DNA from 2 places in the Pseudoalteromonas sp. NEC-BIFX-2020_002 genome. Region 1 is predicted to be linked to the other one. Evidence: predicted binding sites of a transcription regulator. Region 1 holds the regulator's gene; the other holds the start of a gene.

Region 1 (4,176 bases):
CTAAACAGCGATGCCAATAAGGCAATAATAAAATACGGCATATCCAATCACTTAAGTGAACTACAGGAGGGCGTATTTTAGAGTTATTATTCAATAGCGTAAATCAGCTGAACGGACGAGCTTAAGTACTTAATAATTAAACTAATGTATATTTTTATAGATCAGAAAGTTTACATTGCATATTTTTATATGCAATTTAGTCGGCGATGGCGTGTGGTTATCGCCATCACCATTAAGAGAATTTTATGTGCGAGTTCGTTTACGTCGAGGCAACCTGAAGTTTTGTAGTAGTAAAATAAATCCAGTGATACAAAATAACACGCTACAGGCAGAAAAACTGATCAGTAATGGATTATTAAAGTCTTCTCGTTCGTCGTAATCCATAATATGTAGCATCCAAAAAAAGTCAAAAATACGCCAAATAGTACTGCGTACAGTAATAACGTTTCCATTATCTGCTGATAGATATAACGTTGTGCTAAAGGTGTCGTCAAAAGTTACTTGCCAAATATTTTGTTTATAACCCACTTCACGAGGGCCTGTTGTTAGTATTACAGCATTATTAACTTTTGCTTCTATTAATAAATGAGCGTAGGCATTTGCAATAATTTGGGTTTTACTCGGTGCTAAAAGCGGGCGCCCAGTAAGGCCATTAAAGCTATGCTCACCTTCGCTGTTATTCACTGTAATTATTGGGGTGGTTAAAAAATGACTATAAGTTATTTGAGTTGGCTGTGGAACTTGCAAGACAATATTATCAAGTGAGGTAGGGTAATCGGCTTGATTAAATGGGTTATTAATTGAGCGTGCTGCAAGATGCTTACCGTGCACTTTTTCAAGAGGGATTGCGCTCATTACTAAACCACCTAACAACCAGGCAAAAATTTGAATTGCTAGTAAATACCCGAGCCATTTGTGAAATTTACGAGCGTGTTTAAAAATGCGTTTATTCATATTACTACCTGTTTGTTATTATTTTTCAGCGCGGTATTTTATAAGCTATACTCGGTTTGCCAATGTGGCAAATTGTCGCATGTAGATTTTAGCTTAGATAAAACGTTGAATTATGTATCTTGAGGTGACTTGGGGATAGATTATTTGGTATAAAAGCAAAAATAGGTTAAAGTTTGCATTGTTTTTAATGTGAGATAAAAGAGAAATAATGTCGGAAATTCAATTTTTAAATGTAGATCTTGAGCTTGAATCCAAACAAGATATTAGCCTGTTAGTTGCAGACTTAAAAAAGAGTGCTGTGGTTTTACATTATGATAAAGATGAGTACCGACAGCTTGCACGCATTGAATCTAAAGGAGAAGTAACCTCTCCTGATAAGGCGATTAATCACTTATGCGAGTTAATAGAGTCGTGTTCGCGTGCAGCATTAAAACAATGGTTATCGTGCTCAAAGCGTACTTTTGATCTTGGCTTTGAATCAGGTACCTCGCCAAAGTGCTTTAATCAAGCATTACAGGTTGATACCTTGTTACGCATATCTGCAATAGGTGCCGGTGTTGAAATTACTATTTATCCTGTTCAGAGCTAATTTTACGCTCAACAACTGCTGCGGTCATCCTCGATACGCAGCATAATTCACCTCGGCTGTTGGTTATTTTTACTTCCCATACAGATGTTCGCTTACCCAAATGCAGTGGCTTAGCTATTGCTGTTAACGTGCCATTACGTGATGCTTTTAAATGGTTCGCATTGATCTCTTGTCCAACGCAGTAAAAGTTTGTGAAATCGACCACAAAATTAGCGGCATAACTGGCGACGGTTTCAGCTAAAACAACATTAGCACCACCGTGCACTATTCCCATTGGGTTATGATGCTCAGGGATGGCTGGCATAGTTGCAACGAGGTAATCGTCACCAATTTCACTAATCTCAATGCCCATGGTTTTCATTAATGTGCCTTGTCCATTTATACCGTTATCAAGACTTTTGCATTGTTCAAGGGTGATAGGTTGATACCAAATACTCATATGTCCATATTCTCCAATGGGTTTAAATTTACTTTATACTTTTTAACATTCATATCGGTAACTTCATACTAATAAATTCAATCAATATTTATGGTTTTATTTAAGCCAATTTAAATTTGCGATTTTCATATAACTGTATATACTCACAGTTAAATGTACTGTATGGAAACCCAGTTGTATGCGCCCATTAACGAATCGCCAAGCTCAAATTCTCGAACTTATTAAAGCTTTTATCAAAGATACAGGCATGCCACCAACGCGTGCAGAAATTGCGCAGACGCTAGGTTTTAAAAGTGCAAATGCGGCAGAAGAGCATTTAAAAGCACTTGCTAAAAAAGGTGTGATTAAAATGAAACCTGGTGCAAGCCGAGGTATTCAACTGGTTGAAGAAGATGAGCCAGAGCAACTAGGTTTACCGCTTATTGGTAGGGTGGCCGCGGGTGAACCTATATTGGCTGAGCAACATGTTGAAAGCCATTGCCAAGTTGATCCGCTGTTATTTAAGCCAGCTGCTGACTTTTTACTGCGTGTACAGGGCATGAGCATGAAAGATATTGGCATTATGGATGGTGACTTATTAGCTGTACATCGTACTCAAGTGGCTGAAAATGGCCAAGTAGTGGTGGCACGTGTTGATGATGATGTAACCGTTAAGCGTATTGAAAAAGCTGGGAAAAAAGTTTTCTTACATGCTGAAAATGATGACTTCTGCGCAATTGAAGTTGATCTAGAGCATGAATCTTTCAATATAGAAGGTTTGGCTGTTGGTGTTATTCGTAACGCCGATTGGATGTAATAACTTTTTCATAGAGTGGCATCAAATAGCTGAAGTTTGATGCTTTACATTTTTTAACCCCTAATATATTAGAACCCACACTTGTAAGTACCATTCAAAGCCTTATTACCCCTACTTATCCACTGCTTTTAGCTATTTAATATTACCTTCCTTTGGAAAATAACGCGCTGATTTTTAGTTGTTATTTTTGCAGTAAAATAAAATTTAATTGCCATTAAAACTTGCTAATTGTTCATTTTTTAACTAATTGGTTAATACACTGTATTAACAATTGCTCTTTAATGAGTGTGTTTATGCCTGTGGTATAAATAAATTGTTAACTTTCAGTTAAAATAACAATAAACGAATTGGCGCGATTTAATAGCAGTGCCGCCTTTTCGCTTTGCATTTTTGCAATAGCATTCAAAGGAGTCGTCACATGGGTAAACTGAGCTCTACCTTGTGGCTTATATTGTTTGTTCTACCGCAGCAAGTATTGGCAAATAGCCAATTTAATATGCGAAAGGGCGTAACAGATATAAGTAATGATGTTTATCAACTGCACATGACAATATTTATTATATGTTGTGTGATTGGTGTAATTGTGTTCGCGGTTATGTTTTGGGCACTAATCCATCACCGAAAATCAAAAGGGGCAAAACCTGCCCAATTCCATGAAAGTACAAAAGTAGAAATCCTCTGGACGGCAATACCATTTGTAATCTTAATCGCTATGGCGGTACCCGCTACTAAAACTCTAATTTCGATGGAAGATGCCAGCAAAGCAGATTTGACCATTAAAATTACGGGGTCGCAGTGGAAGTGGCATTATGAATACATGGGTGAAGACGTTGCTTTTTACTCTATTCTATCAACCCCTCAAGATCAAATTTCCAACCAAGCAGATAAAACAAACACCTATCTACTTGAAGTTGATAAACCATTGGTATTACCTATTAATAAAAAAGTACGTTTTTTGATGACTTCAGACGATGTTATCCACTCTTGGTGGGTACCTGATTTTGCTGTAAAAAAAGATGCAAACCCTGGCTTTATCAATGAAACGTGGACCAAAATTAATGAAGAGGGAATTTATCGAGGTCAGTGTGCTGAGCTATGTGGTAAAGATCATGGTTTTATGCCTGTTGTTGTTGAGGCTAAGTCTGAGCAAGCGTTTACCGATTGGTTGCAACAAGCGAAGCAAGCCAAAAAAACGGCAGCAGCAGCAGATGCAGCCCTGCTTGACCAAACCCTCCCTAAAGAGGAGTTAATGGTGTTGGGAGAGCAAGTGTATATGGCTAGTTGCGCCGCATGCCATCAACCAACAGGAATGGGTTTACCAGGTGTATTTCCTGCGCTCAAAGGTAATCCTGTGGTGTTGGGGGATATTAATGATCATATTGATGTGGTGATTAATGG
Region 2 (4,176 bases), on a different contig from region 1:
GTTAAATGTAAAAGTGGGCGACACGGTTGAACTCGGCGCAGCGCAATTTACAATTGAAAAAGTATTAGTGGAAGAACCTGATGCACCTTTTAATATTTTTTCAAGCAGTCGCCGTGTTTTGTTAAATAGCGCCGACATTGAGAAAACGCAAGTTGTGCAGCCTGGAAGCCGAGTGTTCTATCGTCAATTATACGCTGGTGAAGAGTCTGATATTAATGCCTTTTATGCTTGGCTTAAGCCACAAATAAAAGAAAATCAGCAATGGTATGGTGTAAAAGACCGTCAATCTCCTATCGCTAATAGCTTAAATCGTGCTGAAAGCTTTTTATTGTTAGCAGGTTTATTAGGCATTATTTTAGCTGCTGTGGCTATTGCAGTTTCTGCTAAGCGTTATTGTGAGCGTCAATACGATCCCGTCGCGATGATGAAGACCCTTGGCGGTAGCCGCGACATGATCCGCAAAATTTACTTATTGCATTTATCAATGGTGTGCGCCTTATCTGTGCTTATTGGCTTGCTCATAGGCTTTGGTTTACAAGATATTGCAGCGAACTATTTAGCTAAATCTATGAACAATACATTACCTGCTGCGGGTATTAAACCTTGGATAACGGCAATTAGTACAGGTGTGATTTGTGCTGTGATGTTCTCAATTAAGCCGTTGTTAGACTTATTTGATATACCGCCGCTGCGAGTGTTGCGTCGTAATTTAGGGGATAGATTACTTGTTAGTAAAGTACATTTAGCCATGTCTGCAATGACTGTGTTTTTATTAATGTGGTTATTTAGTAATAACTTAAAAATTACTGCAATTTTGTTTGTTTCAACATTGGTGCTTATTGGTTTACTGTTTTTGGTCTCACGGATCATCTTTGGGGGCGGACGTAAATTAGGTTTACGCCCAGGCAATAGTTGGTCGTTGGCGATTGCATCAATTCAAAAGCGCGCAAATGCAAATTCAGTGCAACTTATTAGCTTTGCATTAGCGATTAAATTACTTTTATTTTTGGTGGTACTTAAAAACGACATGATTGCTGATTGGCAGTCACAATTACCGAATGACGCACCTAATGCATTTTTAGTTAATATTACGGAGTCTGAATTACCCGTAATAACTGACTATTTAGCGCAAAAGAAAATTCAAGTATCAGAGTTTTACCCAACTATTCGCGGGCGTGTTAATGCGGTAAATGGTGAACTTGTAGCGCGTGAAGTATCGTTGCAAGATAATGAGAAAAAAGATGAAGAAGCGCGCTCTGGAATCGGGCGAGAGCTTAATTTAACTTGGTTAACACAATCACCAGCGCAAAATGAGATCATTGATGGCGAGTGGTTTTCTGAAAGTGCGACGGGTGAAGCGTCAATTGAAGAATCAATGCTGGCGCGTTTAGACGTAAAACTCGGTGATACATTAACGTTTTTAATTGGCGCACAATCGTTTGATGCAAAAATAACGAGTGTTCGTAAAGTAAATTGGGCCACCTTAAAGCCAAACTTTTTTATCATTTTGAGTCCGGATGTATTGGCAGATTTTCCTGCGACATATATTTCTTCAGTTCGTATAGAGACGGATCAAAAACGTGACTTTAGTGAATTGTTACGTACTTACCCAACGGTTAATGCTATTGATGTTGATAGTTTTGTTAAACAAATTCAATCGACTATTTCGCAAGTATCATTGGCAATTGGCTTTGTACTTGCCATTGTGGTGCTTTGTGGGGCGCTAGTTTTAATTTCGCAAGTGCAAGCAAGCTTAGGGGAGCGAATGCAAGAAATAGTGATTTTACGCACCCTAGGTGCAAAAGGCCGATTAATAAAAAATGCGACATTATACGAGTTTTTATTACTCGGCAGTGCGGCTGGCTTTGTTGCGGCTCTAGTGAGTGATGTCGCATTATTTATTGTGCAACGAGAAATGTTTGATTTAGCCGGTAAATTACACCCGCATATTTGGATCATTGGTCCTTTAGTAGGGGGCACATTTGTGGCTGTTTTAGGCTACTTTATGATTGCTCGAACAATGCGTAAAAATACCCAAGGTTTACTGCGCTCGCTCGGTTAATATTGCGACTCATTTTATAGTATTAACACAAAAACCCGCAATTGCGGGTTTTTGCATTGACAATGCACTGGTAATTTATACAGTGCTCTGGCATTATTACTTTATTAGTAAGTTATATTTATTGGGCAAGAGCTTGGCTATTATTTTAGGGATTGATCCAGGTTCGCGGTTGACGGGCTATGGGGTCATTGCTCATCAAGGTGCAAAATTTACCTATTTAGGCAGTGGATGTATAAAACTGGCGGATCACGAATTTCCTATTCGCTTAAAAATGATCTTTCAAGGTATTAGCCAATTAATAGCGCAATTTTCGCCAGAACAGTTTGCGATTGAAAAAGTATTTATGGCGCATAACCCTGATTCAGCACTTAAACTAGGACAGGCCCGAGGAGCTGCTATTGTCGGAGCTGCTGTGGCTGAATTACCCGTATTTGAATATTCAGCAAGGCAAATTAAACAAGCTGTTGTTGGCCATGGTGGTGCAGATAAATCACAAGTACAACAGATGGTAAAAAATATTTTAAAGCTGCCAGGTACGCCGCAAGCCGATGCAGCGGATGCACTGGCAATTGCTATTTGTCATGCACATTCTAATCAAAACTTAATAAAGCTAGCGGGCAGTGCCAGTAAAACCGTTAGAGGAAGGCTAAGGAAATAATAATGATAGGTCGATTAAACGGTATATTGGTAGAGAAGCAACCACCTGAGATCTTACTTGAAGTCTCTGGAGTAGGTTACGAGGTAAACATGCCAATGACGTGTTTTTATGATTTACCCAATATTGGTGAAACGGCAATTGTTTACACTCATTTTGTTGTGAGAGAAGATGCACAGCTATTATTTGGTTTTAATAACAAAACTGAACGCGCTTTATTTCGTGAATTACTTAAAGCAAATGGGGTTGGACCAAAATTAGGCTTAGCTATTTTATCAGGAATGTCGGCTAAGCAATTTGTAACCTGTGTGAACAATGAAGATGCAACTAGCTTAGTGAAATTACCGGGTGTTGGCAAAAAAACCGCAGAACGCCTTGTACTTGAAATGAAAGACCGCTTAAAAGATTGGGGTAATGACTTATTCACGCCATTTAGTGATAATGCAGTAATACAGCCCGCATCAGATGCTTTAATTGCGAATAATGCGGCTGATGATGCAATTTCTGCACTCGTTTCATTGGGCTATAAGTTGGCGCAAGCACAAAAAACGGTTAAAGCGATTAGCAAGCCAGATATGTCTACAGAGGTTCTGATCAAAGAGTCTCTTAAATCAATGTTGTGAGTAAACCATGATTGAAGCGGATCGCTTAATAGATGCCACCGAACAAAGTAATGAAGATGTTGTTGACCGTGCAATTAGACCAAAACTTTTAGCCGACTACACAGGTCAGCCACATGTTAAGCAGCAAATGGAAATTTTTATTGAAGCTGCACGAAGCCGAGGTGAAGCCCTTGATCATTTATTAATATTTGGCCCGCCGGGGTTAGGTAAAACAACATTAGCCAATATTGTTGCCAACGAGCTAGGTGTAAGTATTAAAACAACCTCAGGGCCTGTACTTGAAAAAGCTGGCGATTTAGCGGCATTGCTTACAAACCTTGAAGAGGGTGATGTTCTGTTTATTGATGAAATTCATCGCCTCAGTCCACAAGTTGAAGAGATCCTCTATCCAGCGATGGAAGATTACCAGTTAGATTTAATGATAGGTGAAGGCCCAGCTGCTCGCTCAATAAAGCTTGATTTACCTGCATTTACTTTGATAGGCGCTACAACTCGTGCGGGATCGTTAACATCACCGCTGAGAGATCGTTTTGGTATAGTACAGCGTTTAGAGTTTTATTCAGTGGCTGACTTGTCGACGATTGTGGGGCGCTCTGCGCATTATTTAAATTTAGAAATGTGCGATGATGGTGCAATCGAAATAGCTAAACGTTCACGGGGTACTCCGCGAATAGCTAATCGTCTGTTGCGACGAGTGCGTGATTACACGCAAGTTAAATCAGACGGTACAGTTAATGCCGAGGTTGCAGAGCTCGCGCTTAATATGATTGACGTAGATAAAAGCGGCTTCGATTATATGGATCGTAAATATTTACTCGCGATTATTGAGAAGTTTA

The links. Region 1 encodes LexA, which represses DNA repair genes until DNA is damaged. Its sites were predicted from a motif close to TACTGTATNNNNATACAGTA; they were not measured.
Region 2: ruvC (crossover junction endodeoxyribonuclease RuvC) is a predicted target of LexA. The motif match lies at 2,128-2,147, and genes of this name have one in related genera.

Annotation. Positions count from the first base shown of each region.
Region 1 covers NZ_JABEPJ010000019.1:35,821-39,996, forward strand. Annotated here, with positions in the region: gene HJP15_RS17755 (endonuclease) at 1-41, opposite strand, end outside; gene HJP15_RS17760 (hypothetical protein) at 244-954, opposite strand; gene HJP15_RS17765 (hypothetical protein) at 1,163-1,543, shown strand; gene HJP15_RS17770 (PaaI family thioesterase) at 1,521-1,982, opposite strand; gene lexA (transcriptional repressor LexA) at 2,161-2,778, shown strand; gene coxB (cytochrome c oxidase subunit II) at 3,197-4,176, shown strand, end outside.
Region 2 covers NZ_JABEPJ010000021.1:6,394-10,569, reverse strand. Annotated here, with positions in the region: gene HJP15_RS18490 (ABC transporter permease) at 1-2,062, shown strand, start outside; gene ruvC (crossover junction endodeoxyribonuclease RuvC) at 2,196-2,720, shown strand; gene ruvA (Holliday junction branch migration protein RuvA) at 2,723-3,340, shown strand; gene ruvB (Holliday junction branch migration DNA helicase RuvB) at 3,348-4,176, shown strand, end outside.